DNA from 2 places in the Winogradskyella ouciana genome. Region 2 is predicted to be linked to the other one. Evidence: riboswitches for the same ligand, from Rfam matches in the RefSeq annotation. Region 2 holds a riboswitch; the other holds the start of a gene.
What was found. A riboswitch is a leader RNA that binds a small molecule or an ion and turns the genes downstream of it on or off. The one in region 2 is predicted to bind S-adenosylmethionine.
Positions count from the first base shown of each region.

Region 1 (16,940 bases), 280 kb from region 2:
TTCATTAGATGCTGTAGAGTTGACGTATGAAATGCCTGTGACCATAAAAGGAGATACTATAGTCTATAACGCAGACTCATTTAAAAATGGTAGTGAACGTAAATTGGAAGATGTACTTAAAAAACTGCCTGGCGTAGAAATAAATGCTGATGGACAAATAGAAGTAGAAGGAAAGGTTGTTAACAAGGTTATGGTTGAGGGTAAGGATTTCTTTGATGGAGATACAAAACTGGCAACCAAGAATATTCCATCTAATGCTGTGGATAAGGTACAAGTACTTCGTAATTATGCAGAGGTTGGTCAGTTAAGTGGTGTACAGAATAACCAAGATAATGTGGCAATAAACATTAAACTAAAAGAAGGAAAAAGTAACTTTTGGTTTGGAGATGTTACGGCAGGAGTTGGTACAGCACCATCGCCTAATGATGAGTTGTACTTAGTGCAACCAAAGTTATTTTACTATAGTCCTAAATACAGTATCAATGTTATAGGCGACATGAATAATATTGGTGAAGTAGCACTAACCAATAGGGATTTAAGAAATTTTGGAGGAGGCTTTGGATTTAGAGCACCAAGTAGAACAAGTGGTACTAATATTAATTTAGGTAACAATGGTCTGGGAGGGTTAACAAATATCCAAAACTCGCAAGAAGTAGTGACAAAACTAATAGCTACTAACTTTAGTTATTCACCTAATAAGGCATTGGATTTAAGTGGTTTCGTCATTTATAACAGTAGTAGACTTAGAACCAGAGAAGAAAGTTTTATCGACTATATAGATATTGAAGACGATCCTAGTACTCCAATTGATGAATCAGCAAGTGTGCCACCAGATGAAGCTACTGTTTCAACAGGTAGGGAAGCGTCTAATCAGGCTATAGCTAAATTAAGTGCTACCTATAAACCTAATGTTAATAATCAATTAGATTATGATCTTTTGGGTCGTATTTCAGATGATAAGGAACGACAGAATTTATTTTCTTCAGTCGTTGGCAATACCAATCAATTAGATACTGCTAAGCCCTATAGCATTAATCAAACTTTAAATTATTACTACACGCTCAATGAGAACAACATTTTTGCTTTTGAAGCACAACATTTAATAAAAGATGAAGATCCGTTTTACAATGCGTTGTTGATGAACGATCCATCTAATAATGACGACCCAGATAATGATGCTTTTGATGATACAGCTGAAGGCTTAGGTTTAAATAGAGATCAGTTTGGTTATGATATCAACCAAGAAAGACGTGTAAAATCTAATCAGTTGGATGCGAAGTTAGATTACTATAATATTCTGAACACAAAGAGTAACATCAATCTGACCCTTGGGACAATTTTGAGCAATCAAAAATTCAACTCCAATATATTTCAGTTTTTAGATGATGGAACACGTTTTGACCCAACACCAACCATTACAGATACAGATGGTAATACCTTGTCTGCAATGAATGATGACGTAGAATACCGATTTGGTGATGTTTATTTAGGTGTGCACTACAGGTTCAAAACCGGTAAATTTACCTTTACACCTGGTGTGTCATTCCATATGTATAGCAATCAGAATACACAAGGAGGAGAAACCTTTAAGGACAATTTCTTTAATGTATTACCAGATTTTGAAACGCGTATTCAATTTAAGAAAAGTGAGAGTTTAACATTCAATTACCGTATGTCTAATACCTTTACAGATGTTACTAATATTGCAGAAGGCTTGGTGCTAAATAACTTTAATAGTATTCAATTTGGTAACCCAGAACTGCAAAATGCATTATCACACAACTTAAGTTTGTTTTATAGTAGTTTCAACTTATTTAATTATACCAATGTATTTGCAGGTGCCAACTATAGTAAAAATATTGACCAAATACGTTCATTAACAAACTTTGAAAGCGTTATTAGAACAAGTTCATTCTTTAATTCTCAGTTTGCAGATGAGAGTGCAAGTGTATTCGGTAGAGTACAACGTACGTTTGGAAAAGTTAGAGCTAGTCTTAGAACTAACTTTAATTATAGTAAACTTAACCAGTTTATTCAAGGCAGACAATCCGTTAACGAGAGTTTTACGCAGAGTTATACTCCAGAAATTAGAACCAATTTTAGAGAGGCTCCAAACTTAAGATTAAGATATAGCTATACAGTTAGGGATAATGACCAAGGTACCAATACCACAAAGTTTATTACAAGAGCACCATCTATAGAGTTTGATGCTTATATATGGGATGCCTTAACCTTTGTTACAGACTTTACCTATAACGAGCAAGAAAGTAATGGAAGTAAAGATGTGTTTAAAACATGGAACGCGTCTTTGATGTACAGAAAAAATAGTGATGCTAAATGGGAATACTCATTAAGAGCCTCTAACATATTAGATATTGATTCTAATATTAGTAATGGTGCAGGTAACATCTCAGTGTTTAGCTCAGAGACGTTTATTCAGCCACGATTTGTAACTTTTAGGTTGACTTATACGCTATAGAAAATATAGTCTACTTTGAAAAAGCCCTATCAACTGATAGGGCTTTTTTTAGTTTTTACTCATCTCTTAATACATGAATTGTGCCATGTACAGGTAAAACGCCATTTTGTGAACTATGGAATCCACTGAAACTTATATCTATGTATTCTCCAACTTCACCAAGAGTGTTTATGGATAATATCCCAATTGAAGCAACGCCACTAGATGCTATAAAAGATGTGTCATCGGTATTATATAAGCCAATGAAGTCTGGAGCATGGGCCCAAACCTTTAAATTGTAATTATGGTTAATATTGTCAACATTGGTACTTCCATTTATCGATAGCATATGTGTTATTGGATAAATATTATTAGGAATTTCCGTAAATGTTGCATTAATATTATCAAAATCAATCACGGTAATATTGTCTCCTATGACATATTGAACAAATTCCTCAACGGAATTACATGCCATTATCGTTCCTATGTCTGTAACAGGAGAAGTAAAAAAGAAATTTAGATGGTCGGTTTCTGTTAAGTTATCATAATCAGTACCATTAATACCAAATGCATCATTCGTTGAACAGCTTAAAAATTGAAATTCAAAGTCACCTTCTTCATTGACAATTTCTGTGTACGATTGATTACCATAGGTCAGTTGTATATAACCGTTACTTACAGGATTTCCATCACAGTTTAAAAAATTACCTCTAATTGTCTCAAAACTTATAACTGGATGATTGGGAACGATAACAGAAATACTGGAATCTGCATTAAAAGGTCCAATCATTTCAGAATACAAAAGTGAAGTATCGCATGAGTATTGGACATAGATATTAAGTTCTAAGGTTTCACCACTTGGAACAAAACCACAGACTTCGCCATTTTCGTTGGTGTTACCACCTCTTGTGCCAAATGTTAGGCTTGTTATATTTACACTAAGATTATTTATGGCATTACCACTTTCATCTGTAACTGCAACACAAAGTGTAATCGCTTCAGCAGGAATGTCACAATTCCAAAATGAAAAATGCGATACGGAACCAACATACATATTACCTTGTAGCGTAGCTTCGCCTTCTTCTTTCCAATAGCCATTGGCTTCATCAAAATACCAAAGCGGTATGGTTGCTGGTGCAATTCCCATTAAACTGGCATCCACAGGGATTTTAATTTCAGAGGTTGAGCCTTCGGCTAAATTTAAATCTTCACCACCAGAACCTCGTAATTCTACAGCAAGCATTCCTAAAGTTTGCAGCATGCGCTCAGCTCCATCTTCATTTTCAGCATAAAGCATGCCTGGCATTTGCATTGGCATATCTTCGTCAACAGGATCTAAGTGGTGCATAATTACATTTACACTGCCTTCATAATTTGAGCCATCTTCCTTAATAAAATTGCCATCAAAACTTACGGAACTGCCATTAGATAAAGACACCGTTTCGGCAGTACCACTGCTTATTGTGGCAATAGGAGTAGCTTCGAGCAACATAATCTCTACTTTGTTAGTGCCCTCAGATGGGACAACACTTCTAGAACCATGAATGTATCCTGCTTTTTCAGCTTTTATATAGCCGAAACGCTTATTAACTTCAGCATCTTTAATAATAAAAACACCATTGCTGTCGGTTTGGGCAGTCTCATTGCCTATGGTTATTGTAACACCTTGTAAGGGAAGATTATTTTTATTGACTATAGTTCCGAGAAAATCCCTATTAATGGTATTGCCAAAATATTGTGAAAAGGTATCCGGAATATTCCCTTGTTGCTCTCCGTCTCTAAAACTGCCATCATCTTTCTGGCAAGAAGAAAATACTAGAAGAAAAGTGAATAAAAATGAAAAGATAATTGTTGATGATTTCATAGTGATTGGTTGTTGGTTTTATCTTTTAGATGTAAAAACCACCAAAAGGTTGCGTGAAAAATCGTATTAATTTTTCTTAATCAATGGTATTGGGTAAGTTGTGATTGTGTTTACAAAACCAAAACAAACACGGTTCTGTAGCCTTGAGAAGTATTATGTTTACTGCACTTGTATCTTTTTTAGGGGCAAGGGTTACCATTGTATTTTTGTAATCTTTTCTTTGAGCTTCTAGAGCTACAAATTCTTGGTGTGCCGATACATTATTAATTGTAAAATTACCATATTCATCGGTTGTGGCAGACTTGTTTCCGGCAACAACCAAAACACTATCCAGTGGAGTATTGTTAAGGTCCATAACTTTACCCTTTAGGTCAATTTTAATTGGTTCGCCTAAATAGTCAGCAAAGGTGTTTATGGTATTGTTTTGGTTGGTTTTATCTGTATTCTCCCTACAGGAAGTTGTATTGAGAAAACAGATAAATAGCACCAGCCATATGGATAGAACTGATTTCATTTTTTGATTGATGATTGATGATAGTTTCTAAAACTAAGATACAGAAAGCTTAAAATAGTTGTGTTAAAATTCTCACAAATAAAAAAGCCTTCAGGTTATTTAACATAATCCTGAAGACTTTCTTGACTAAAAAAATTTATTTAGTTATCCCTTAGTACATGTATGGTACCAGTTATGGTATGGGAACCTCCATTCCCATCTTCATAAGAGCCACTAAAATTGATGTCAATATATTCTCCTACGTCGCCTAAAGTGGTAAGGTTGTAAATAATATTGTTATTGGTATTAGCTATGCCAATACATTCTGAAATGTTAAATCCTGTGTCATTGATGTCATTCCAATCTAGGTTATCATACGTACCTTCATAGGATGTTTCATCTAGCCTACTAAATAAATAGAAACATGTGGTTTGCCCATCGCCATTGCCATAAATATCCAATGATGGTCCATTTGTGTTAGGGCTGTCTGTATAAAAGTTAGCAGTGATATTGTCAGAGATAAAAAATGCGGTTTCTCCATCGATGGTATATTGAATAAATTCTGTAATCGAATTACACGCTGTAATCACACCAATATCGGTTAAAGGTGTCGTAAAGGTATAGCTAATGCTGTCCGTAGTTTGTAAGTTAACGTAATCGCTTCCTTTAATGGTAAACTCGTTATTCTCGTTACATCTTAAAAGGTTAACTTCAAAAGTTCCGTCAGTTACTGCATCTGTAAACGACTGGTTACCATAAGTCACTTGTACATAGCCATCCGTTACTGCGTTATCATCACAGGTGTTAAATGTACCAACAACCGTTTCCTGGATAATATCAGGATTATCGGGTACAATAACCGTAATGTTTGAATCTGAACTAAAAGGCCCAACAGTTTCGGTATGTAAGGCATTTTCGCCACATACATTATAATTATAAACATTAAGAACTAAACTTTCATCGCTAGGGACAAAACCACAAACCTCACCATTATCATTGGCATAACCACCTCTTGTGCCAAATGTTGCACTTGTAATGGTGACGTATAAATTGTTAAGTGTGTTGTTGTCTTCATCTGTTACGGTAACACAGAGTGTGATGGCTTCGGCTGGTATATCACAATTCCAAAATGAAAAATGCGATACTGTACCAACATACATATTGCCCTGTAATGTAGCGACACCTTCTTCTTTCCAGTAACCGTTAACTTCATCAAAATACCAAAGTGGTATAGTTGCTGGTGCAATTCCCATTAAACTGGCATCTACAGGAATTTTAATTTCAGAAGTAGAACCTTCGGCTAAATTTAAATCCTCACCACCAGAGCCGCTTAGTTCTACAGCCAACATTCCTAAAGTTTGTAACATACGTTCGGCACCTTCTTCATTTTCAGCATAGAGCATGCCTGGCATTTGCATTGGCATATCCTCATCTGCTGGGTCTAAATGATGCATAATGACATCTACAGAACCAGAATAGGGAGAACCGTCTTCTTTTGTGAAATTACCGTCAAAGCTTACTGAACTACCATCGTTGGCGGTTACAGTTTCAGGTGTACCACTACTCACAGTGCCAACTACTGTGGCTTCTAGTAACATAATGGTAACCTTGTTAGTACCATTGGAAGGGACAACACTTCTAGAGCCATGAATGTAACCTGTTTTTTCAGCTTTTATATAACCAAAACGTTCGTTAACTGTTGCGTTGTTCAATATAAAAACGCCATTGCTGTCTGTTAGAGCGGTTTGGTTACCAATGGTTATGGTAACTCCTTCAATAGGGTTTTTATTAGTGTCTATAACGTTACCAAGAAAATTTCGTGAAACTGAGTTGCCAAAATATTCTGAAAAAGTGTCTGGAATGTTTTCTTGTGGTCCGCCACCTCCTGGACCATCATCTTTTTGACAAGATATGATGGTGAGTAACGAAAAGAAAAGCATTAAAATAAGATTTGGGAATTTTTTAATGTTGATCATAATGTGTTGATTTAATTGAGTTTTATGTGTTTGTTTGGTATAAAACAGATAGAAAGTATAAATTCCTACCTTAAATAGCATGTTTTCGATAAAAAGAAACCCTCAAGATAAATTTCAAGAGGGTTTAATATATAATAAAAGGAATAAGTATTATATCTTAAAAGCTGCTTTAACTTTATCAACATAATCTAGTTTTTCCCATGTAAATAACTCTACATCAAGTGAAACAGGCTCACCATAAGGCTGCTCAAATGTTTTGGTTACGGTCTTATGTTGTCGTCCCATGTGGCCATAAGCAGCTGTCTCACTGTACATTGGTTGACGTAATTTTAAACGTTTTTCAATAGCAGCAGGTCGCATATCAAATATTTCAGATACTTTTTCAGCGATTTCACCATCTGTTAAGTTAAATGGACACGTACCATAGGTATCTACAAAAATTCCCATGGGCTCAACAACTCCAATTGCGTAGGATACTTGCACTAAAATTTCTTCACAAAGTCCGGCTGCGACCAGATTTTTTGCAATATGTCTTGTGGCATAAGCAGCACTTCGATCTACTTTACTTGGGTCTTTACCAGAAAAAGCTCCTCCGCCATGGGCGCCTTTACCACCATAAGTATCTACAATAATTTTTCTTCCTGTTAGACCAGTATCTCCATGTGGTCCACCGATGACGAATTTTCCGGTAGGATTAATATGGTACTTAATATCATCAGTGAATAACGGTTTAATATGATTAGGTACTTTTGCTACTACTCTTGGGATGAGGATTTCTACAATGTCTTTTCTGATTTTAGCGAGCATGGCTTCATCAGAATCAAAATCGTCATGCTGTGTAGAAACCACAATAGCGTCAATACGTTGAGGTGTGTTATCGTCACTATACTCAATCGTTACTTGACTTTTAGAATCTGGTCTTAAATAGGTGATGTCTTTATTTTCCCTACGAAGCTCAGCTAGTTCCTTTAAAATGATGTGCGAAATGTCTAAAGCCAGAGGCATATAATTATCGGTTTCGTTTGTAGCATAACCAAACATCATCCCTTGGTCACCAGCACCTTGCTCATCTTTGGAAGCTCTATCCACACCACGATTAATATCTTCAGATTGCTCATGTATTGCTGAGAAAACACCACAAGAATTGCCATCGAACATATATTCGCTTTTGGTGTAGCCAATCTTATTAATGGTATCTCTAGCTATTTTTTGAACATCTAAGTAGGTGTTGGATTTTACTTCGCCTGCAAGCACCACTTGTCCTGTGGTTACTAAAGTTTCGCAAGCCACTTTAGACTCTGGGTCAAAAGCTAAAAAATTATCTATTAAAGCGTCACTTATTTGATCAGCTACTTTATCTGGATGACCTTCCGAAACACTTTCTGAAGTAAATAAATATGGCATAAATCTCTTTTAAATTTTAATGTATTCTTGAAAAACCTATTGAGATTGCTTGGTTGCTAGAGAAGTTGAAAACCTAACTGCTTTAGCATTTTTTATTGAGGTTGCAATCAGAACAAATTTTTCCTCTTTTTTAATCTGGGCAAATGTACAGATTAAAATTTAAGATAAAAAAGGTTTAAGCGATAAGAAACTTGAAAATAGTTTGTTCATTTACAATTGAATCTATATCAATATGATTATAGATTTAACATATATTACATATTTTTCAAAAACAAGCGCTTATTTTGTCAATTTCATAAATAATTTAAAAACTTGCCGTTTTATTTTGAAATTAAAAATTTATAACACAATATTTGTACTCACAAAGTTCAAAACACTTACTGAAATGTTATCAAGAAAGGTGGAGGGATTAGACCCATTGAAGCCTTAGCAACCCTTAGATTTACTAAGAAGGTGCTAAATTCTACTTGAATTTGCGAGTCATTTTTTGCAAATTTAGATAGATAACCCAAGACTAATTACTCATCTGTAATTAGCATATTTCTTTATAACATTTTTCTATTAAGTATGCCTCTAACCGAGGTCTATTTGGCTTTTGTTTTAATTATTTATTAACTCAAAAACTTAGAAAAATGAGTACACAAAAATTCGCAACAAAGGCGTTGCATGCAGGACACGATGTCCAAAACAATGGAGGAACCAGAGCTGTTCCTATTTATCAATCCACAGCATATGTTTTCAATGATTCTGACCATGCTGCAAATCTGTTTGCTCTAGCAGAAACGGGTAATATCTATACTAGAATCAACAACCCAACAAATGATATTTTAGAACAACGGTTAGCGGCATTAGAAGGCGGAATTGCAGCAGTAGTTATAGCTTCAGGTACATCGGCAATCGCAACAAGTTTGCTAACATTGTTAAAAGCTGGAGATCATATTGTAGCATCCAACAGTTTGTATGGCGGAACCTATAATTTGTTGAGCGTAACATTACCGAGACATGGAATAACGACCACCTTCGTAGATCCATCAGATCCAGAAAACTTCAACAATGCTGCTCAAGAAAATACAAGGGCTTTTTTCATTGAATCCTTAGGGAATCCAAAATTAGATGTGTTGGATATTGAAGCTATTTCAAAAGAAGCAAAAACATACAAAGTACCTCTTATTGTTGACAATACAGTTGCAACACCTTATCTGCTAAACCCAATTGACTATGGTGCAAATATTGTCATTCATTCATTAACAAAATATATCAATGGTAATGGAACAGCACTTGGAGGAGTCATCATTGACGCAGGTACTTTTGATTGGGCTAATGGAAAGTTTCCTGAATTCACAGAACCATCACCTGGTTACCATGGCTTAGTGTATAATGAAGCTCTTGAAGAAGCTGCATTTATTGCCAAAGTAAGGATAGAAGGCTTGCGAGATTATGGAGGTGCTTTGAGTCCGTTTAATGCGTTTCAGATTATTCAAGGTTTAGAGACCTTAGAATTACGTATAAAAAAGCACAGCCAGAATGCTCTAGAGTTGGCGAAGTGGCTACAAGAGCAACCAGAAGTGACATGGGTAAATTATCCAGGTCTAAAAACCAGTAAATACCATGAGCTTGCTAAAAAATATTTACCTCAAGGTCAGAGTGGTGTGGTTACTTTTGGTGTCGATGGTGGTTATGAATCTGCAAAGACCATTGCAGACACAACAAAACTCTTTTCACTTTTAGCGAACATTGGAGATACAAAATCACTGATTATACATCCTGCGAGTACTACACATCAGCAATTGACTGATGAAGCTCAACAAAGCAATGGTGTGACGAAAGATCTTATCCGTTTATCAGTGGGTATAGAAAATATTGAAGATTTAAAAGCCGATTTGAAGGAAGCGTTTGCTGTTGTAAAACAGCATAACGTTTTTCAAGATTAGCCTTTAGTGTTGTTTAGTTTAGAACAGATGCCCTTGTACTAGGGCATCTGTTAATCTTAAAAAAAGATTCATGAGAAACTTAAAACATATTAATATTCCAAATTATAGAACTAAAAATGGTGAGACTGTAGCTATTTCATTGTCTTATCAAACTTTTGGTGTTACTCTGGGTACTGCACCGATAATATTAGTCAATCATGCGCTTACCGGAAACTCAAATGTGGTTGGCGAAAATGGCTGGTGGAATGATTTAATAGGTGATAATAAATGTATAGATACTAATTATTACACAATTTTAGCCTTTAATATTCCCGGCAATGGTTATGGTGACATTAGAGAAAACCTAATTGATAACTATAAGGATTTTACGGCTAAGGACATTGCCAAATTGTTTGCGATAGGTTTAGAGCGATTAAATATAAATGAACTGTATGCTGTTATAGGTGGTTCTGTTGGAGGAGGTATCGCTTGGGAATTGGCAGCGTTGAAACCCTATTTAATTGAACATCTCATCCCAATCGCTACAGATTGGAAATCTACGGACTGGATTATTGCCAATTGTCATATACAAGATGCTATTCTAAATAACTCTTCAAAACCACTTGAAGACGCAAGAAGACATGCAATGACATTATACCGTACACCAGAGTCATTGACCCAGAAATTTGAGCGATCAAAAAAAATGAGTACCTTTTTTAATGTAGAATCTTGGCTGAATTATCATGGAGACAATCTTTCAAATAGATTTCATCTAAAAGCCTATAAAATGATGAATCAAATTTTAAGAACCATAGATATTACGCAAGGTGAAGGTGAACACAGATTTGAGTCAATTGCTAAACACATAACGGCAGATATTCATATAATAACCATTAATTCAGATTTGTTATTTAAACCAGAAGAAAACTGGAAGACTTTTGTAGAACTAAAATCAATAAAAGAAAACGTAACCATAGGTGAGATAAAGTCTATACATGGGCATGATGCCTTTTTAATTGAATATCATCAATTGGCTAAACTTTTACGACCAGTTTTTAGTATAAAAAAGAAAGAAATGATAGCATAAATTAGATATAACTGTAGTTTTTAATTGGCAAAAGTGTAAATCATAGAGTTATAAAAATGTATTAGATTTACACTATGCTTTCAAAGAAAACAAAATATGGGATAAAAGCTTTAGTGCATTTAGCGAAGAAAGAAGATAGGGTTCCTGTTCAGATTTCTTCAATCTCCAAAGCAGAAAATATTTCTCAAAAATTTTTAGAAAGCATATTACTCACTTTAAAGAAAAATGGAATTTTAGGCTCAAAAAAAGGCAAAGGTGGTGGATATTATTTATTAAAAGATCCAAGCCAAATTCCAATGACAAGCATAATGAGATTATTAGAGGGGCCAATAGCTATGGTGCCTTGCGTGAGTCTGAATTTTTATGAAAAATGTGATGATTGCCCAGATGAAAATGCTTGTGCCGTTCATAACATAATGATTAAAGTAAGGGATAATACCTTAGAGATTTTTAGAAATACAAGCTTGGCTGATTTGTCTCATCCTTAAACCCACTATATTTTTAAATTAATATTCAGAAAAACACTTAATTATCTATATGTTTGCATTTACCCTACTAAGTCTATAGGGTAATGGTATTAAAATTTTAAAGCTTAAGTAATGATTAGATTAGATCTAGATATTTGGAATAAAAAATTAAGAAACAGAACGCCTGATGAGATTGTTGAATGGGCTTTGAGGTTGTCAGACAATAGAATAGTAACGACAAGTTTTGGTGTCTATTCAGCAGTATTATTGAGCACAATGTCTCGCCATGATAAAAATATTAGAGTGGTTTGGTGTGATACATTATATAATGAGCCAAATACCTATACTCACGCCTCAAGTTTAATAAAAGATTACAATCTTAACATTCAAAAGTACCAATCCTTGTTGACCAAGGAAGAAATCGATAAAACCATTGGTTTACCCAATATAGATGATAATAACCATTCCGTTTTCTCTGAAGTGGTAAAGCTAGAGCCCTTTAGACGTGCCTTGAAAGAACAAAATCCAGATGTTTGGTTTACTAATATTAGAGTAAGACAAACCGAATATAGAAACAAGAAGGACATTTTAAGCTATAGCAAGGATGGTATTCTTAAAGTCAGTCCATTTTATTATTGGAGTGATGCCGATTTAGATGCGTATATAGAAAAGCATCAGTTACCAAAGAATATAGATTATTTCGACCCTATAAAAGTCTTACAAAATAGAGAGTGTGGCATTCATTTACAGTAGCATACATATTTATTAAACGGTAACATTTCCTTAGACTTAGCTTAACACTAAAACGGATATTGCGCTTCATATTTGTATTGTATTTCAAAAGCCCCTTAAAAATGAAACTCATAAAAAATAATAAGGCCGAATTTAGGTTTGCTATAAAGCTATTGTTGATAACCGCAGTATCTTTATTGGCGACCTTGTTTTTAAATTAATTATTCTATTACTTTTGCCAGTAACCATATTATCTATGAAGTACTGGCTTACAGGTTTTATAATTCTATTTGGATTGCTGTTGTTTTCTCAAGAAAAGAGAACATCTGACTCGTATTTCGATTTGAATTATTTCTCAGGAAACATTGCGCTTCATAATAACGATATTCTTCATTTAATTACAGGTCATCCCGAAGGTGTTATTTTTAGTTGGAACAAAAAAACCTTTGGAAACGACCCTTGGGAGCAACGTTTTAACTATCCAGATTATGGAGCTTCATTTATTTATCAAGATTTAAAGAATGATGTTCTAGGTAATAATTATGGACTGTATGCGCATTACAATTTCTACTTTTTTAAGCGAAATCTAACGCTTCGTGTTGGTCAAGGTATAGCCTATAATACCAATCCATACGATAAATTGGAAAACCATAAGAACATTGCCTTTGGTTCGCATTTGTTGAGCTCAACATATCTAATGCTGAATTATAAAAAAGAACGACTGATTGATCGTGTTGGTTTGCAAGCGGGTTTGTCTTTAATTCACTATTCTAATGCTAATGTAAAAGCACCAAACACAAGCGTCAATACCATCGCTTTTAACGTAGGGTTAAACTATAATCTGGGTGAAGAAGATCAAGAGTTTATTGATAACCTCGATGATGTTAAATTCACGAAACGGATTAAATACAATATCGCGTTTAGAAGCGGTATTAACCAAAGCGATATTATTGGTAGTGGTCAATTTCCGTTTTATGTGGTGTCTGCTTATGCCGATAAACGATTGAGCCACATTAATGCTGTTCAGTTTGGTGCTGATGTGTTTTTTTCAAACTTTTTAAAAGAGCTAATTTATTATCAATCTGTTTCCTTTCCAGAAGAGAATGTTAGCGGAGATGAAGATTATAAACGTGTTGGGTTATTCGCTGGACATGAGCTTTTTATCAATAGTATGTCCATAGAAACACAATTGGGCTATTATGTATATTACCCTTTTGATTTTGAAGGAAGAACCTATATGCGAATAGGACTAAAACGTTATTTTGGAAATAAATTTTTCGGTGCAATAACTTTAAAATCCCATGGAGCAAAAGCCGAAGCTGTTGAATTTGGAATTGGAGTAAGACTATGAAAAAAATAATTTACATATGTGTTTTTGTAATGTTCGCCTGTAACAGTGAAGACGCTAACGATTGCTTTCAGACTTCAGGAAACATTATTCAACAAGAGGTTGAGGTTTCAGATTTTGAAAGGATTTTAGTCAATAGAGACATAGAGCTTTTTATTTCTGAGGCTTCAGACTATAAAGTCACCATAGAAACAGGTGAAAATTTACTGAATGATGTAAAAGCTGAGGTTATAGGTAATCGCTTAGTGCTTACGGACGGTAATACCTGTAATTATGTTAGGGACTATGGTATCACTAAGATTTATGTAGAAGCACCGAACTTAACAGAGATAAGAAATTCATCACAATACGAGGTGTCTTCCAATAGCACTCTAACTTATCCAAGTTTAAATCTAATCTCAGAAGACTACAATGAAAATGTTGAATTTACGGTTGGTGACTTTAGGTTGGTAGTTGATAGCGAGAATTTAAACATTATATCTAATAATATTTCCTCGTTTTATATTGAGGGCACTGCTGAAAATTTGTTTGTAGGTTTCTTCGCTGGTTCTGGTCGTTTTGAAGGAGAAAATTTAGTTGCCCAAAATATCGAAGTAAACCATAGAGGAAGCAATGATATGATTGTAAACCCGATACAATCGTTAACAGGAGAGCTTAGAGGAACAGGAAATGTTATAGCAGTAAACGAGCCACCTATTGTTGATGTAGAGAGGATTTATACTGGGCAATTGATTTTTGATTAGATATCTTTATAACATTAAGAGTTCCTTCTTGAGCCTGTACTGAGCTCAGTTGAAGTAGGAAGATTAGGATGAGCTACTAGTCAATTCCCTAAACAAACTCTCCAAACTTGCATTTTTCTGATTGAGCTGTAGTATTTTTAATTTGTTATCATGTGCAAAATCAAACACATGAGAACGCATATCGTCTTTGGTAGAAAAAGTGATTTCGTAAATAAAATCGTGTGTGTTTTTTACCGAAGTAACTTTAGGTAATTTTAGCAAAAAGGCATCTTCTACACGATAGTCAAACTCTACAATAACAACCTGTTTCTCTCCGTCTCTTAAATCTTTTAAATATTTGTCGGCAACAACTTCGCCTTTATTTATAATTATCACACGATCACACATCGCTTCAACTTCTTGCATAATGTGTGTGGATAGAAAAACGGTTTTTTCTTTGCCAATAGTTCTAATTAAATTTCTAATGTCCACTAACTGATTTGGGTCTAAACCAGTGGTAGGTTCATCTAAAATCAACACATCAGGATTGTGTAATAAAGCATTTGCCAAACCAACACGTTGCCTGTAACCTTTAGATAATTGTCCAATCTTTTTGTGCGCCTCTGGTGTTAAACCTGTTAACTTAATCACGTCTTCAATTCTAGATTTTGAAGCGCCATATACATTAGCATTAAAATTTAAATACTCTTTTACGTACAGATCCGTATAAAGTGGATTGTGCTCTGGTAGATAGCCAACACTGCTTTGTACATTCTTCTTATTGGTGTTAACATCAAAACCATTAACATTTGCAGAGCCTTCAGAAGCTTCAATATAAGTGGTTAGAATCTTCATCATTGTGGATTTTCCAGCACCATTTGGTCCTAAAAAGCCAACTATTTCAGCATCTTTCACCTTAAACGAAACATTATTGAGCGCTTTTTGATCCTTATAAAGCTTTGTAATGTTTTTAACTTCAATAGACATATTGGAAAAAGTTTAATCAAAAGTAAGGATTATATAATTTTATGAAGTAATAATTGGTTATTCTTTAAAACTTAAAAATTAATTTCAAAAAACTAATCCAAGCATTTTGATTTGTAAAAATATTAATTACATTAGCCACATAATTAAAGACTTCCACATTTGTGGAAAATAAATATGGACACATCTAAAACATATTTTAACTGGTTTTATTTCTTTTATAGCTAAAGGAACGAGACTGGGTATGTTTTATTTAAAATATAAATTAAAAAAGTCTCGATAATATCGAGGCTTTTTTTATTATGACAAAACCAATAGCCATACAAGGAATTAAGGGGTCGTTTCATCACGAAGTTGCTCAACTTTATTTTAACGATAAAGCAGATGTGATTGAGTGTATGTCCTTTGACGGTACAGTAGATAGTCTTTTAAAAGGCAATACGGATTTTGTTGTTATGGCTTTGGAGAATTCTATTGCTGGCTCAATTATCCCTAATTATGCTTTAATCGACAATCATAATTTAACTATGGTTGGTGAGTACTATTTAGATATTCAGCATAATTTGTTGGCATTAAAAGGTGAAACAGTAGAATCTATAAAAGAAGTGCATTCCCACCCAATGGCTCTACTCCAATGTAAAGTCTTTTTTAAAGATTATCCGCATGTTAAATTAGTTGAAGCTAAGGACACAGCAGACGTAGCTAAACAAATTTCAGAAGAAAATATAAAGGGCATTGCAGCCATTGCAAGCAAAAAAGCAGCGCATTTGTATGGCTTAGATGTTTTGGCAGAAAGCATTCAAACCATAAAACATAACGAAACACGCTTTGTTATTGTTAAGCGAGAAAATTACGAAGTTGAACGAAAAGGAATCAATAAGGCATCCTTAAAATTTGAATTAGACCATAAACGTGGTAGCTTAGCTACAATACTCAACGTAATGAGTGATTGTAAACTAAACCTAACCAAAATTCAATCTTTACCAAAAATTGATACTCCTTGGAAATATGCCTTTTTTGTCGATGTCACTTTTGAAGATTATAAATATTACGAAAAAGCGAGTTCCATTATGCAGTTAATGGCAGAGAATTTTAAAGTGTTGGGCGAATATAAAAATGCAAGATTATGATTGAAGTTGCCAACCGTTTAAAACATGTTGAAGAATACTACTTTTCTAAAAAGTTGCGCGAAGTTGCGTTCTTAAAATCGCAAGGAAAACCAATTATTAACTTAGGTATTGGTAGCCCAGATTTAGAGCCTCCTTCTAAAGCAATAGTTCAATTAAAAGAGAGTTTAGATGATGAGGGTGCAAATAAATATCAGAGTTACCAAGGCTTGCCAGAGCTAAGGGAAGAAATAGCTAATTTTTATAAAAAGCGTTTTAAAGTCAACCTAAGCGGACAAGTAGAGGTGCTGCCATTATTGGGCAGTAAGGAAGGTATAATGCATATTTCAATGGCTTTTTTAAACAAAGGAGATGAGGTTTTAATACCA
Region 1 is NZ_OZ260095.1:1,696,861-1,713,800, forward strand. Features, by position in the region: gene ACQ65V_RS07360 (carboxypeptidase regulatory-like domain-containing protein) at 1-2,479, shown strand, start outside; gene ACQ65V_RS07365 (hypothetical protein) at 2,535-4,322, opposite strand; gene ACQ65V_RS07370 (carboxypeptidase-like regulatory domain-containing protein) at 4,399-4,836, opposite strand; gene ACQ65V_RS07375 (hypothetical protein) at 4,977-6,791, opposite strand; gene metK (methionine adenosyltransferase) at 6,942-8,195, opposite strand; SAM riboswitch class I at 8,581-8,705, shown strand; gene ACQ65V_RS07385 (O-acetylhomoserine aminocarboxypropyltransferase/cysteine synthase family protein) at 8,828-10,126, shown strand; gene ACQ65V_RS07390 (alpha/beta fold hydrolase) at 10,197-11,192, shown strand; gene ACQ65V_RS07395 (RrF2 family transcriptional regulator) at 11,267-11,680, shown strand; gene ACQ65V_RS07400 (phosphoadenosine phosphosulfate reductase family protein) at 11,792-12,412, shown strand; gene ACQ65V_RS07405 (acyloxyacyl hydrolase) at 12,648-13,742, shown strand; gene ACQ65V_RS07410 (head GIN domain-containing protein) at 13,739-14,482, shown strand; gene gldA (gliding motility-associated ABC transporter ATP-binding subunit GldA) at 14,546-15,448, opposite strand; gene ACQ65V_RS07420 (prephenate dehydratase) at 15,748-16,575, shown strand; gene ACQ65V_RS07425 (pyridoxal phosphate-dependent aminotransferase) at 16,572-16,940, shown strand, end outside.
Region 1: it holds a riboswitch for S-adenosylmethionine, as region 2 does, so the genes downstream of both, ACQ65V_RS07385 (O-acetylhomoserine aminocarboxypropyltransferase/cysteine synthase family protein) here and ACQ65V_RS06275 (homocysteine S-methyltransferase family protein) in region 2, are expected to answer to the same signal.

Region 2 (16,940 bases):
TAAAAAAAGCATCCCTTTACAGAGATGCTTCTTATCATTATAAATTGAGGCTTTTTAAAGGATTTTACCCTTCGCAACTAGCACATTCTTTCTTTTGTTTAAATTTCTGTGCTGCGTTCATACTGTGCTGGTAATACAATGACTTTACTCCTAGTTGCCAAGCCGTAACATAAATTTTGTTGATGTCCTTCACTGGCATATCTGGATGAACCATAATATTTAAGGATTGTCCCTGGTCGATATGGTTCTGTCTGTTTGCCGCTTGATAAATGATGGTCATTTGGTCAATTTCAGAATAGGTTTTAAACACATCTTTTTCAAGTTCTGTAAGTCCTTCTAAATGTTGTACCGAGCCATCGTAGTCACGGATGCTTTTCCAGATTTCTGGTGTATCCATTCCTTTTTCTTTTAAAAGTGCTTTTAAGAACGGATTCTTAATCGTTGTTTTAATTTTAGCAATATCCTTAACATAGCTATTAGACCAAATTGGCTCTATACCTTGTGATACTTGTCCTAAGATAAATGCAGACGATGTTGTTGGCGCTACAGCATTTAATGTAGCATTACGTCTTCCGTAGCCTTTTAATACTTCTGGCTCACCAAATAACTCTGCCAATTCTTCAGAAGCTTTAACCGACTTCGCTTTAATGGTCTTAAAGATTTCACTGTTAAGGTTAAATGCTTCAGCGCTATCAAATGGTAACATCTTAGACTGAAGTAACGAGTGCCAACCTAAAGCTCCCATTCCCAATGCTCTGTTTTCTTTAGCAAAGTTGTAAGCTTTCTCCATAAACATGAACGTTTGTCTATCATCTCTATCTGGTGAATCTCTATAGACTTCGAGCTTGGTTACAAATTCTTCTAACACGGCATCCAAGAAATAGATCATCGTTTCTACAGCATCTGTGTTCTTCCACTTATCGTAATGCAACAAGTTTATTGAAGACAGTACGCAAACAAAAGACCATCTGTCATTGGTTGGTAACATAATCTCAGAGCACAAGTTACTTGCGTAGATTTCGTGCTTATTTTCTTGATAACACTCAGGTGCAGTGTTATTAGCATTGTCCTTAAAGAAGATATATGGATACCCTATTTCTCCTCTTCGTTGTAATACTTTTGCCCAAATGGCCCTTTTTTCAGTATCACCATCAATCATTTCTTGCATCCACTCATTACCAACAGTAACACCGTGTGTTAGCTCTTGTATTGGATTACCTTCTGTACCGATTTCTAAAAATTCGTGTATATCATTATGTTCAATTGGTAGATATGGGGAAAAACGACCACGTCTTACTGAGCCTTGGCTCACAACGTCAACCATTTTTTCAAACAATTGCATAATGTGTACAGCTCCTGATGATTCACCGTTGTTTTTTACTGGTGCACCTCTATGGCGAAGCTTACCGAAATAACCCGAAGTACCTCCACCTAGTTTAGACATCATGCCTACTTCTGACTGCGTGTAAAGGATATCTCCCATATCATCAGAAATATGCGAACCGAAACAACTGATTGGTAAACCACGTTTTTTACCAAAATTAGACCACACAGGTGATGCCAGAGAGTAAAACCCTTCTGCCATATAGCCATAGAACTTATCTGCAAAACCATCAATTTTTAAGATGCGCTCTGCGTTATCTGCTATTTCTCTTATTCTTGCTTCTGGTGTTGTACCTTCTGTAAGGTAACCCGATGACAAAAATTTGCGACTATGGTCTGTTAACCATTTTATTTCTGGCTCAGATTTAGCCTCCTTAATGGCTTCTTTTCTAGCTTTTAGTAGTTCTTCGTGAGGTAAGGTTTTAGTAGCTTGAGGATTCTCTACGTTGTTGTCAATTTTTAGTTTAGTGTTGTCGTTCATGGTTAATTAAAATAAGTCGTCGCTGGTTATACTTTTAGTTCTTTTGCTATAGTTGATAGAGCGTTTCACAAAGAAATCACCGTGTTTAGTACCAATGATTTCATCGTCAAACCATTCGGTTTGCTCTAGTAAGCTTTCATCGATATCGAATACTTTATCGATGCCAATACTTTCGAGGGAATTATTAAATCTTTGCTTAATAAATTCATTGATCACATTCTTTGGAAGGAAATCCAATTCACCTGCTTCAAAAATCCAATCGATGATTCTGCTTTCAGATTCAAAAGCTTCTTCACACATTACCTTTACAATGGTGTTGTGCTCTTCTCCAAACCAAGTTGGGTTTTCGTCTTTTATAATTCTTATGACATCAATCCCAAAATCTCCGTGAATTTGTTCTTCTTTAGACGTTGCTTCCACAACATTAGAGATACCCTTAAGCATATTCTTGTGCTTGTTAAAAGCCATTATGATTAGAAATTGAGAGAACAACGATACGTGCTCTATAAACAGAGAGAACAGTAAAATAGATTCCGCATACTCTTTGTTATCTTCACTTTTTGCATTTTTTAACGCCGTTTCCAGATAATGCACACGTCGCATTATTACAGGATTTTTCTTTAGTCTCTTAAATTCATTATTAAGTCCAAGAATTTCTAGTAAATGAGAATACGCATCATGATGACGCACTTCACTTTCTGCAAACGTTGCTCCTACAGACCCAATCTCTGGTTTTGGCATCTTTTGGTAAATATCTCCCCAAAATGTTTTTACCGCAACTTCGATTTGCGAAATGGCAAGCATGGTATTTTTTATAGCATTCTGCTCTACAACAGTAAGCCTTGTTTTAAAATCTTGTATATCGCTCGTAAAATTAAACTCTGAATGAATCCAGTATGAGTGTCTAATCGCATCCACGTATTCGTTAAGTGCCGGATACTCATAAGGCTTTAAATTGATACGCTTTTCAAAAATATTGGTCTTTCTGTTTCTGGCTTGCTCGTCTCTGTAAAGGATATACGCCTTTGCAACATCCAAAAACTGACTGTCCATTAATTTAACCTCTACGAGATCTTGTACCTCCTCAACAGTTGGGACATAGTTTTGGTCATCTGCTCTTCGCTCCAATAAAGCCTCAAAAACTTTTGCCGCTATTCCTTTTGCATCTTCCTTGGTACCATTGCCAACAGACATCATAGCTTTTTCGACAGCGTTAGAAATTTTATTTAAAACAAATGGAGTTGTTTCGTAATCCCTTTTAATAATTTCTGTGATTTCTAGTTGTTTGGTTTCCATGGTTTTTGTTAATTTTTGAAGCTAACAGTCCTAGGGAGTAAAAGTGCGAATACTCCGAATTCAATTAGCAAATGCCGTAAATTGAGTTAAAAATTTTCCTATTCGAGGAATAAAAAAGGGCTCGAAACTTTCAAAAACAGAGATTTTTAAAGTTGACTTAAAAACCGCTATTAAAATCTATTTTTTACTTTGCCCTGAACAAATATTGACAATTGTCGTTAAAATTAAAAGGCATAATCATAAACATTGTCAACAAGTTTTTAACAAACTGCGGTAGCGCCTATAAAACCTAATGTTTTGTGAAATTATTATATAAATATTTGATTTTCAGTTATTTATAAATACGTGGTCATTCATTTACATGTAGGATTAATCATATAAAAACAATGGCTAGTAGGCGTGTTTATTGATAGTTTTATAATTTGTATATGGTATGTAGATAACGAAAAAGAGCGTTTTAATAAACGCTCTTTTTCTCCCTAATAACTAACTAAGTAATGAAAAAGCAATCCCTAAATTGCTTGTGACAAATTAACACTGAAATAAAAAGGCAGAATTAAAAACAAATCCTGACTTTATATGATTAATAGCGTTTAACCTTTTTATTAAGAGCAAACCCCCATTCACTCCTAACTTGGTCAGTTTCATTACTCAAATATCAAAATAAACTTGTACATATTTTAATAGCAATGTATAACTGGTAAAAAAAAGTGTATAGGTGGATATTTGAAATTTAACATTCCAATTTTAAACACACTATACATAAATCTCTACATGATATACATAAAAAAACGACATCATTTAATATATGTATATATTTATAACTTAGAATCTCAATTATGTTAAAAGCTGTAATTATTGATGACGAGCCTAAGGCCATTCAAAGTTTAATTTGGGAATTGGGCAACTTCAAAGAAGAAATTGAGGTAACACAGTCATTTACAAACCCAGAAGAGGCTTTAAAATATTTAGCATCGCATACACCAGATTGTTTGTTCCTGGATGTACAGATGCCAACCATTGGTGGTTTTCAGTTTTTAGAACAGTTAGAACAAATAAATTTTGCGGTTGTAATTACAACGGCTTATGATGAATATGCAATAAAAGCACTAAAGCACGAAGCTATTGATTACCTCTTAAAACCTATAGATTCTGACGATTTAAGAGAAACCATAGATAAAATAAAAAAGCATAGTGATCGGTTTTTGAATGCAACCAAGTTAGAAAACATGCTTTCTAATTTTAATTCGAAATTCGATAAAAAACGTATTACGATAAATACAGATGGTAAGCTTTTATTTTTAGATGTCGATGATATTATCTATGTAGAATCTGACGGTAATTATAGTACGCTTTTTCTACAAGATCAAAAAAAGATAGTAGTCACTAAAAAGCTAAAAGAAGTAGATGCCATTTTACCTGAGCACTATTTTTTTAGAATTCATAATTCATTCATCATTAACCTAAATAAGATAAAAGCCTTTATAAAAAATGAAGGCTACGTGATTATGGATAGCAACCATAAAATCCCTGTTGCTAGGCAGCGTAAATCTGATTTCCTTGAAAAACTTTAATAGAATAGCTTAATATCCTTGAAAAATAACATTACATATAAAATTTTATTTTTTGTCGCAGTATTTGCGATGGGTTCTTTAATAAGCAATGCCCAAGATTTAGATTTTGAAGCTGCGCTAGATCACCTTAGTAAAACAAAACCTGCAACTTACACTGGCATTGATTCCATATTAAAACCCTTTGAAAGGGATAGTATAAAAATGAAGCGTGTTTTAGAAACTGCTAAGCTAAACACCTATCATGAAGGTGCCAGCTATGCACTCAACGCACTTGGAGTAATCAACAGAAATATTTCTAACTATGATAAAGCCATCGAGCTTCACGAACAGGGAAAATCTTTTGCAGATAAAGCAAAAAACAATGAATTACGCATTGTAAATCTTAACATGATAGGTGTCGCTTACAGACGTATGGATATTATTAAACCTGCACTAGATTATCACACCGAAGCTTTAAAAATTGCTTACGAAGTAAAAGACCCATCACCAACGGTAAACTATAATATCGCCGTTTCACAAAATAGTATTGGAAACATTTATTTGGCATTGCAGCAGTACGACATAGCCATAATGCAGTTTAAAAAATCACTTGAAATTGAGGAAAAAGCCAATAATAAATTAGGCTTGGCGATTAACTATCACAATATTGGCTATGCAGAAGAGGCCAAAGGGAATTTAGACATTGCATTAGCGAACTACGAAAAATCCTTGTACTACAACGAAGCTATTAATTCTGAAGTTGGTCGTATGATATGTTTTAATAGCATTGGAGGTATTTATCTTAAGAAAGAAAATTATGAAAAAGCAGAACCTATTATCAAGGATGCTCTAAAAAAATCATTGGCACTAAAGGATCAGTTCTATATTGCATCCTCTTATATTAATCTCGGCCAGCTAGAAATTGCCCTTAATCAAATTTCCCAGGCAGAAAACACATTAAAAAAAGGACTTGAGGTCGCAAGTACTTACAATTTAAAATCATCTATTGCATCCTCTAGTAAATTACTTTCTGAAGTCAATAAGTTAAAAGGGAATTATAAAACTGCTTTAGAGTATTATCAAAATGCCGTAGATATTGAAAACACTATTCTTACAGAACAAAATCTTCAATATGTTAATGATATCGTTATTGAATATGAGAACCAAAACAAGAACAATCAAATTAAAGCCTTAGCATCAGAAAAAGAAGCTATGAGGCTACGTCTGGAGCGCAACAAAAGTATTTTTTGGTATTCTATGTTAGCTTTAGCCATTTTTGGAATTGCCTTATTCATCATTAACAGAAATAGAAGTTTGGAGCAAGACAAACAAATCCTAACCTTAGAACAAGATATGTTGAGAAGCCAAATGAATCCTCACTTTATCTTTAATTCACTCAACTCCATAAAACTCTATATCATTAATAATGAAAAGGAAAATGCGGTGTATTACCTCAATAAGTTTTCCAAATTAATTCGTAAAATCTTAATCGCTTCAAAAGAAAAAGAAACGACGTTGCATGACGAATTAGAAACCATGAAGCTTTACATGAATATAGAAAACATAAGGTTTGACAATGAGATAGATTTTAACATAAACGTTGATGAATCCATAAATACTGAAGTCACTAAGGTGCCATCATTAATCCTTCAGCCCTTCTTAGAAAATGCGCTATGGCATGGCTTATCGTCTAAACCTGATAACAAAAAAATAGATTTGAACGTGTTTAAGAATTCTTCAGATTATATCACTGTTGAAATCATTGATAATGGGATTGGCAGAATCGCTTCAAAGAGAATTAAGGACAATAAAAAACTAAAACGAAAATCAGTGGGTATAGATATTACAAAAGCACGCTTAGCCAATTTCTCAAAAGCCTTTCAAAATTCTTATACTCTAGATATTGATGACCTGTACGAAAGTAACACCCCTTCAGGTACTCGAGTGACGCTAAATATCCCTGTGTAAAAATTACTTCCCAAAGTTTTTCTCAGCAACCTTCTCCAGTTCAGCATACCAATCTTCACCAAACTTTCTAATTAGCGCTTCTTTTACAAACTTATAAACAGGCACTTGAAGTTCTTTTCCCAATGAACAGGCATCATCGCAAATTTCCCATTTTTCGTAGTTAACTCCAGAGAATTCAGAGTAGTCTTTTACACGTATAGGATATAAATGGCAAGACACAGGTTTTTTCCAATCAACCTCGCCTTGATTGTATGCTTCTTCAATAGCGCAAAGAGCCGTGTTTTTTTCATCAAAAATCACATAAGCACATTCTGCTCCATTAATCAATGGTGTTTCCAGCTCTCCATAATCTGTTTTTACGGAAGTGCCCTGAGCCTCTATGACTTCTATGCCTTCTTTTCTAAGGAATGGTTTTACTTTTGGATAAATGTCTTCTAAGATTTTGACTTCTGCTTCCTCAAGAGGTGCACCTGCATCTCCATCAACACAACAAGCACCTTTGCAAGCAGAAAGGTTGCAGACAAAGTCCTTCTGTATTATATCTTCTGAAACGATTGTTTTTCCTAGCTGAAACATGCCGCAAAAATAGTTAAAGTTTACTGTAATTTAATATTGAAAATCAGTAATTAAGTCGCACCTTTGCGGCGAATTTTAGAATTAAATGTCATGGAGTTAAATTTTAAAGAGATTTTTACAGCGTTTATGGTACTTTTCGCGGTAATTGATATTATCGGAAACGTTCCAATTATCATCGATTTACGTAAAAAAGTTGGTCATATTCAGAGTGAAAAGGCGTCACTTATCGCTGGTGTGATAATGATTATTTTTCTGTTTGTTGGAAAGAGTTTACTCAACCTCATTGGTATTGATGTTAATTCTTTTGCCGTAGCTGGTGCCTTTGTTATCTTTTTTATAGCCCTAGAAATGGTTTTGGGCATTACATTATACAAAGACGAAGAGCATAATGCATTGACAGCTTCGGTTTTTCCTTTGGCATTTCCTTTAATCGCTGGCCCAGGAAGTCTAACAACCTTACTATCCTTACGTGCAGAATTTGCAATTGAAAATATTATTGTTGCCGTAATTTGCAACGTCATTTTTATATATATTGTATTGAAAACGTCGGCAAAAATTGAAAGAATATTAGGTGCAAACGGTATTAAGATTATAAGAAAAGTTTTTGGTGTAATTTTGTTGGCAATAGCAGTGAAACTTTTTGCTGCAAATATTAAAGCATTATTGGTTTAAAAACTAAACTATGAAAGTATTTACTTGGATAATAACCATTCTTGCATTAGGACTAATTATTTTTAATGCTACAAAACTAGATTTTGAGGCACCTTTTGAAGGAGAAAGCTACACAGCTGTTCTTACTATTATAGCTTCATTATGTGCTGTAATTTTACTTCAAATTCTTAGAATTTCTAAGAAAATTGAAACCCTAAGTAAGAAACATAAATGAATTTTGATGTTTTAATCATAGGAGGTGGAGCAGCGGGTTTGTCTTGCGCATTGGTTTTAGGTTCGGCAAAAGAAAAGGCCTTTGCTAAAGATAAGTCTATTGGTATAATAGCCCATCAAAAAGCGTCGCACTTACAAAATGCGCTTTTCAAGAATGTGTTAGGATTACAACCTGGCACTTTGGGTAAGGATATCTTAGAAAGCGGAAAGGAACAGCTCAAAGAGCTATATCCTCATATATCCCAAATTGAAAAGGAGAAAGTAACGCAAATAGAGAAACTTTCAGGTGGATTTAAAGTCATTACCAATAAAGGCATTTATCATTCAAAAATTGTTGTTGTTGCGGTTGGTTATACAAATCTTATGACCATAAAAGGCCTTGAAGATTATATTGAACCTCATCCTAGAACAAAACCTGAAAAAAATAGAATCTGGTTAAAAAACACTGATCATTTAATTGAAGAAAACCTTTATGTTGCTGGTACCTTGGCTGGTTGGAGAAGTCAATTTTCAATGGCTTGTGGAAGCGGATCGCATGTTGCTACAGATATTCTAACACTTTGGAATGATGGGCAGCACACTAAAGTGCATGATAAGATTACTGCTTAAAATTTGGGTATTCTGTACTTAAGAGTATCACCTCCTGTACCATTACATCTTCTTTATTAAGGATTTCTTCAAAAGCATTGTCATCATACAATTGCCTTGCTAAAGTAGCTTTAATCAATCGTCTGATTTCGTCGTTATAAGCAACAAAGGTTAAATTTGTGCCTTCTCTTCGGTTAACAAATTCCTGAAAGCGAACAACAATATCATCACTCACTTCAAAATTATTAATGAAATCATATTTAGTAACGTGGTCGTATGCATTTCTATCCTTATCCAATTCTTCAAAAACAAAATAACCAAAATGCCCTCTTCTACGTAAATAGTTTATGGTTTCGTTATCAAACGAACGGTCAACAGGTACAAAAACATCTGGTATAATACCGCCGCCTCCATAAACAATCTTACCCTTTGGTGTTGTAAATTTTAAGGAATCATCTACTTTAATACTCTCCTCGTCAGCCAGCTCACCAGTTCTAAGGCGTTTGTAATAATCGTTGTAATAGGATCTATTGTCACCATTGGTATAAGGTCGTTGTATTGATCGACCTGTTGGAGTATAATATCTTGAAACCGTTAAACGTACCGCACTACCATCACCCAATGCCATTTCACGTTGTACCAAACCTTTGCCATAAGATCGACGTCCTATAATAATACCTTTGTCATTATCCTGAAGTGCACCAGCTATAACCTCACTTGCCGAGGCTGAGTTCTCATTGATTAGAATATAAATCTCACCATCCTCAAAATCACCTCTGCGTGTGGCATAAGTACGCTCTTCCTTTCCTTTTTTATCTCTGGTAAACAAAATAAGCTTATCGTCCTCCAAAAATTCATCAGCAATTTGTTCTGCAATTCCCAAAAATCCTCCTGGATTATCCCTCAAATCTAGGGCTAATTTGGTTGCACCTTGTTCCTGTAGTTCTTCTAAAGCCGATTTAAATTCTTTAAAACTAGATTCTGCAAAACGGTTCATTTTGATGTAACCTAATTCATCAGTTAACATGTAAGCCGCTTCAATGCTTTTAATTGGAATATCTTTTCGTCTTACATCAAATTCAAGTAATTTACCCTCGCTCTTTCTATAAACCGTAAGTTTAACTTTTGTGTTTTTATCGCCTTTAAGTTTTTTTGAAATAAAATCGCTCGTAATATCCTTTCCGAAAATAGTGTCGCCATCTGCCATTAATATGCGGTCACCGCCTAAAATTCCGGCACGTTCACTCGGGCCATCTTCTGTAGGTTTTACAACTGCAATGGTATCTCTATATGGATAGTAGTTAATCCCGATACCGACAAAATCACCTTTCATGTTTTCGGTTATTCGCTGTAAATCTTCTTTTGGAATGTAGGTAGAATGTGGATCTAGATTATCTAAAATACCGTTAACGGTTACATCCACTATGCTATCCGTATCAACTTCATCTACATACTCATAATCTATGTAATCTATTAATCGGTTGAGCTTGTCTTTTTTACTATTGGTAGTAAAAAGATTATCAGAAGTGTCAGTAAAATTCAACTTACCACCAATGACAACACCTGTTGCTATTGCAACACCGATGATAAGTGGTATGTATTTATTTTTTGTTGCCATTAGGCTTTTAAATCTTCAATATGCTCTAATTCTATTCCGGCTTTTCTTAAAAATTGCAGTCCAGAATCATCTTTATAACCTTCTTGATACACTACACGAATTATGCCAGCCTGATGAATCAACTTACTACATTCCTTGCATGGTGATAACGTAATATATAATGTTGCTCCTTTACAAGATTGTGTTGAGGATGCTACTTTTAAAATAGCATTGGCCTCAGCATGTAGCACATACCACTTGGTATAGCCTTCCTCATCTTCGCAATAATTCTCAAAGCCTGTTGGCGTGCCATTATAGCCATCAGAAATAATCATTCTATCTTTTACAATCAGCGCACCAACCTGTTTGCGCTTACAATGAGAGAGCTTTCCCCACTCTTGTGCAATTCTTAAATAGGCCTTATCGTAACGTAATTGTTTTTCCTTGGACATTAAGCATTAATGTAAGTAACGAATATAAAAGGTTAGAATTGTATAAACAATTTACTTGCCGTTAAAGTTTTATCAATTATGAAGCGTTTAACAAATCACTACCTATTATCATTGGGATCACCAATCCAATAACAATAGCAGAAAGGACCATGACCCAATCTCTACGCGAAAATCTAAAGATAGTTTGAAACAAGAACCCTAAAAATAAGATAATGAAAACCACAATGATTTGAGCTATCTCTATACCAATGGCAAACTCAATAAGAAATGCCAAAGAGCCATCGTCTAACATCTTTGCTTCACGTGCAAAACCTAATCCGTGAATAAGTCCGAAAAAAAGCGTGGTAATAAAAAGCACACTAATTTTATTGTTTCGTTCTTTTTTGCCTGCGGTAAATACATTATAAATAGCCGCTATTAAAATGGTTATCGGTATTAAAAATTCTACCAATTTGCTGTTAACGGTAACAACATCATAGGCACCTAGAAATAGAGAAACTGTATGGCCTACTGTAAAGAGTGTCACCAAAACCAAAACACGTTTCCAGTCCTTAAACACATAAGGCACAGCTAATACCATCAAAAAAAGCACATGGTCGTAGCCATTAATATCTAAAATATGGTTAATGCCTATTTTAACATTAAACCAGAAGTTTTCTAACATAATTAATTCATTTGGGATAGTCCAAAGTTACGATTAAAATGCAATATGCTCTAGTTAAAATAAAGTGAATAAAATTTGCTTATTGATAATTTCTTTCGGAATATTGTGTACACAAAGTTCAATTAACTTATTGAGATGTTATCAAGAAAGGTGGAGGGATTAGACCCTATGAAACCTTAGCAACCCTTAAACTTATTAAGAAGGTGCTAAATTCTACTGTTTATAGCGAATCATTTCTCGCAAATTCGGATAGATAACCCAAACGAAATTACACATCTGTAATTCCCTATTTTCTTATAACATTTTTCTATTAAGTACACCTTTACGGTGGAATTGACTTTTGGTTTTACCAAAAAAACAACTATGACCAAACGCAATAGTAAAGTAGAAATCGAATTGTTAAAACGAATATTAGTCCTCGATGGAGCCATGGGAACCATGCTTCAGCAGTATAATTTCTCAGAAGAAGATTTTAGAGGCGAACGTTTTAAGGATTACCCTTCGCCACTAAAAGGCAACAACGATTTGTTATCCATAACACAACCAAAAGCCATAGCAGAAGTACATGCTAAATACTTTGAAGCTGGTGCAGACATCGTTGAAACCAACACATTTTCTGGTACAACAATCGCCATGGCAGATTACGATATGGAAGATTTGGTGTACGAACTCAATTTTGAATCCGCCAAAATCGCTAAACAAGTTGCAGAAGAATTCACAAAAGCCAACCCAGAAAAACCACGTTTTGTGGCAGGTAGTATTGGTCCAACCAATAAAACCGCAAGTTTATCACCAGACGTTAACCGACCAGAGTACAGAGCGATTACTTTTAACGAATTACGAATTGCCTACAAACAACAAGTTGAAGCCTTAATTGATGGTGGTGTTGATATCCTTTTAGTTGAAACTATTTTTGACACGCTTAATGCCAAAGCAGCTTTATTCGCTATTGAAGAAGTTAAGGAAGAACGAAACATAGACATTCCGATTATGGTTTCAGGAACGATTACAGATGCTTCGGGTAGAACTTTATCTGGTCAAACGGTTGAAGCTTTTTTAACGTCAATTTCGCATATTCCATTATTGAGTGTAGGTTTTAATTGCGCACTTGGTGCAGAACAGTTGAAACCATATTTACAAAGGCTTTCTAACGAAACTGAATTTTTTACCTCAGCACATCCCAACGCAGGCTTACCAAATGCTTTTGGCGAATATGATGAATCACCAAAACAGATGCAAGGCTTTATTGAAGACTATCTTAAGGATGGCCTCATCAATATAATTGGTGGTTGTTGTGGCACAAGTCCAGACCACATCAAAGCTATTGCTGAAGTTGCTCAGAAATACGAACCAAGATTAATTCAAGAATTTGCATAATGGCAGAAAGTGACTGTAAGAAATATTTAACCTTATCTGGATTAGAACCACTGGTTGTAACTCCAGAAAGCAATTTTATAAATGTAGGAGAGCGAACAAACGTAACTGGATCCCGAAAATTTTTACGTTTAATAAAAGAAGAAAAATACGATGAAGCCCTTGATGTTGCTAGAGATCAGGTAGAAGGTGGCGCGCAGATTCTAGATGTTAACATGGATGAAGGTATGCTCGACGGAGTGCATGCCATGACGACCTTTTTAAACCTCATCGCATCTGAACCAGATATTTCTAGAATCCCATTAATGATCGATAGCTCTAAATGGGAAATTATCGAAGCTGGTTTGCAAGTCGCACAAGGAAAATGTGTGGTCAACTCTATAAGTTTAAAAGAAGGCGAAGCCGAATTTAAGCGTCAAGCAAAATTGGTAAAACGCTACGGAGCTGCTGTCATTGTCATGGCTTTTGATGAAGATGGACAAGCAGACACTTACGACAGACGAATTGAAATCTGTAAACGCTCGTACCATATTTTAGTAAACGAGCTAAACTTTCCACCTCAAGATATTATTTTCGACCCTAATATTTTTCCTGTGGCAACAGGTATGGATGAGCATCGTAGAAATGCCATAGACTTTTTTGAAGCCATAAAATGGATTCGTGAAAATTTACCTTATGCCAATGTTTCTGGTGGAGTGAGTAACGTCTCATTTTCTTTTAGAGGAAACAATGTGGTTAGGGAAGCCATGCACTCATCATTTTTATACCATGCCATTAAAAACGGAATGAATTTAGGTATCGTTAACCCAACCATGCTTGAAATTTATGATGAAATAGACAAAGAGTTATTAGAACTAGTTGAAGATGTGCTATTCGATAGACGCGATGATGCAACAGAACGCTTATTGGATTTTGCGGAAGAACTTAAGGCAAAAGGTTCCACCTCTACAAGTAAAGATGCAGCAGTACAGGAATGGAGAAACGATCCTCTACAAGATAGAATCACGCATGCTTTGGTAAAAGGTATTGATGCCTTTATCATAGAAGATGTTGAAGAAGCACGATTGGCATCTAAAAAACCAATTGATGTGATAGAAGGTCATTTAATGATTGGTATGAATATGGTAGGAGATTTATTTGGTAGCGGAAAAATGTTTTTACCACAAGTGGTGAAATCGGCACGTGTGATGAAAAAAGCGGTTGCATATTTACAGCCGTTTATTGAAGAAGCAAAAAAAGCCCCTAAATCCCCTAAGGGGACTTTTTTCTGGAAAACTGCAGATCCTTTGTTGTACGGTTTGATGAAAGAACATGCCAAAACAATGAGGAATAAACCAACAGAAGCAGAAGCTTTGCTATGGGATGTTTTGAGTAACAAAAAATTAGATAATCATAAATTTAGAAGACAACATATTGTCGGGAGTTATATCGCAGATTTTATTTGTTTAAAAAAAGGGTTAATTGTCGAAATTGATGGGCTAATACATCAATTACCTGAAAATAAAGCTTCAGATGAAGAACGAACAAAATGGCTAAACGAACAAGGTTATAGAGTAGTTAGATTTACAAATGATGAAGTTTTATCAAATCTTGATGATGTACTAGAAAGATTAAAAGAAGCGCTAAAAGTTTCCCCTTTGGGGACGGAAGGGGTCAGATATGCAGGCAAAATTTTAATGGCTACCGTAAAAGGTGATGTTCATGACATTGGCAAAAACATAGTTAGTGTGGTTTTAGGCTGCAATAATTACGAGATTGTAGATTTAGGAGTTATGGTACCACCTGAAAAAATCATTGAAACTGCAAAACGAGAAAACGTAGATGTCATTGGTTTGAGTGGTTTAATTACCCCATCGTTAGATGAAATGGTCTATGTCTCAAAAGCCATGGAAAAGGAGCAATTGAATATCCCACTTATTATTGGTGGCGCTACAACATCTAGAGCACATTCTGCAGTAAAAATTGCACCACATTACAGCAATACGGTTGTTCATATTAATGATGCATCAAGAGCTGTAACGGTTGTTGGTAACTTGCTTCAGGAAAACAATCAAGTTTTTAAAAATCAAATTCGTGAAGAGTATGATTTGTTTCGTGAGCAATTTATGAAACGAGGCAAAAAGAAAGAATATCTTTCTATTGAAGACGCTAGGAAAAATAAATTTAAAATCGACTGGAACACTTCTGAAATTGTAAAACCACAACAATTGGGAGTTCAGGTTATAGAAGATTTTGATATTACAAAACTTGAAGATTTTATCGATTGGACACCATTTTTTAGAAGTTGGGATTTGCATGGTAAATATCCAGCGATTTTAACTGATGCTATTGTTGGAGAACAAGCCAAAGAATTATTTACTGATGCTCAAGTTTTACTCAAACGTATTTTTGATGAAAAGCTTTTGAAGGCCAAAGCCGTATTTGGAGTGTTTCCTGCAAATACTGTAAATGATGATGATATTGAAATAGATGTATCCCAATGTCACACTGAGCACAGTCAAAGTGCATACAAGTTTCTTACCCTTCGCCAACAATCCAAAAAGGCTAAAGGCAAACCAAACTTAGCCTTAGCCGATTTTATAGCACCTAAATCATCTGGCAAACAAGATTATATGGGTTGTTTTTGTGTTTCCACAGGATTTGGAACTCAAGAACTAGCAGCACAATTTGAAAAGGACAATGACGATTACAACGCTATAATGATTAAAGCGCTTGCCGATAGATTGGCAGAGGCTTTTGCCGAATATTTACACAAAGAAGTAAGAACAAAACATTGGAATTACGCTAAAAACGAAAACCTAACGAACGAAGACCTGATTAAAGAAAATTATAAGGGAATTCGCCCAGCACCAGGATATCCAGCTTGTCCAGATCATTTGGAAAAAACAACCATTTGGAAACTTCTTAATGTAAAAAAAGCTATTGGAGTAGAGCTTACGGATAGTTTGGCCATGTGGCCAGCAGCAAGTGTAAGTGGCTACTATTTTGCAAATCCTGAAGCTAAATATTTTGGGTTAGGGAAAATTAAAGAAGACCAAATTAAAGATTATGCGACGCGCAGAGACATTAGCGAGGAAGAAGCAATAAAATGGTTGAGCCCAAATTTAGCGGATTAGTGCGTTAGCGATTGCAGTGGCATCCTTTTTTGAGGTACGAGAAAAAGATATAACGGAAAGCGCGACCCTTGTGGTAACGCCAAAATGAAATTAATAAATGAAGTTCCCTTTGGGGATTTAGGGGAATGAAAGTAACAGAGCACATAAAAAAAGCCAATGGAAAAACACAATTTTCCTTTGAGATATTGCCACCTTTAAAAGGGCAACATATACAGTCTATTTTTGATAATATTGATCCTTTAATGGAATTTAAACCCCCATTTATTGATGTCACTTATCATCGCGAAGAATATGTTTTTAAGGAAGTTGAAAATGGGTTATTGAAAAAACAAGTGGTTAAAAAACGACCAGGTACAGTGGGTATCTGTGCCGCTATACAAAATAAATATGGTGTGGATGCCATTCCGCATATTTTGTGCGGAGGCTTCACCAAAGAGGATACCGAAAATTTCTTGATTGATTTAGATTTTTTGGACATTGATAATGTGATGGCACTACGTGGTGATGCGGTAAAAAGCGAAACTTATTTTAAACCTGAAAAAGAGGGTCATAATTACGCTAATGAATTGGTTGCGCAAATTGAAGATTTAAACAAAGGTATTTATCTAGACGAAGAATTATTGAATAGTTCTAAAACCGACTTTTGCATTGGTGTTGCGGCATACCCAGAAAAACATATGGAAGCTCCTAACCTAGATAGCGACATCCATTTTTTGAAAAAGAAAATAAAAAATGGTGCCACTTACATTGTCACCCAAATGTTTTTTGACAACCAAAAATATTTCGATTTTATAAAAAAATGCCGAAAGGAAGGTATTACCGTACCTATTATCCCTGGATTAAAACCCATATCCACAAAAAAACAACTGAATTTAATTCCACATCGCTTTCATGTTGATTTACCAGAGGATCTTATCATAGACGTTGTAAAATGCAAAGACAACAAGGAAGTGAGACAAGTTGGTATAGAGTGGTGTATTGAACAATCCAAAGAATTGCAAAAAGCT
Region 2 is NZ_OZ260095.1:1,414,867-1,431,806, reverse strand. Features, by position in the region: gene ACQ65V_RS06330 (ribonucleoside-diphosphate reductase subunit alpha) at 65-1,864, opposite strand; gene ACQ65V_RS06325 (ribonucleotide-diphosphate reductase subunit beta) at 1,871-3,160, opposite strand; gene ACQ65V_RS06320 (LytR/AlgR family response regulator transcription factor) at 4,000-4,734, shown strand; gene ACQ65V_RS06315 (tetratricopeptide repeat-containing sensor histidine kinase) at 4,753-6,681, shown strand; gene ACQ65V_RS06310 (DUF3109 family protein) at 6,685-7,257, opposite strand; gene ACQ65V_RS06305 (MarC family protein) at 7,348-7,929, shown strand; gene ACQ65V_RS06300 (hypothetical protein) at 7,940-8,143, shown strand; gene ACQ65V_RS06295 (FAD-dependent oxidoreductase) at 8,140-8,751, shown strand; gene ACQ65V_RS06290 (S41 family peptidase) at 8,741-10,348, opposite strand; gene ACQ65V_RS06285 (deoxycytidylate deaminase) at 10,348-10,779, opposite strand; gene ACQ65V_RS06280 (HupE/UreJ family protein) at 10,856-11,443, opposite strand; SAM riboswitch class I at 11,579-11,703, shown strand; gene ACQ65V_RS06275 (homocysteine S-methyltransferase family protein) at 11,807-12,820, shown strand; partial or broken gene ACQ65V_RS06270 (dihydropteroate synthase) at 12,820-13,611, shown strand; gene ACQ65V_RS06265 (vitamin B12 dependent-methionine synthase activation domain-containing protein) at 13,819-15,933, shown strand; gene metF (methylenetetrahydrofolate reductase [NAD(P)H]) at 16,059-16,940, shown strand, end outside.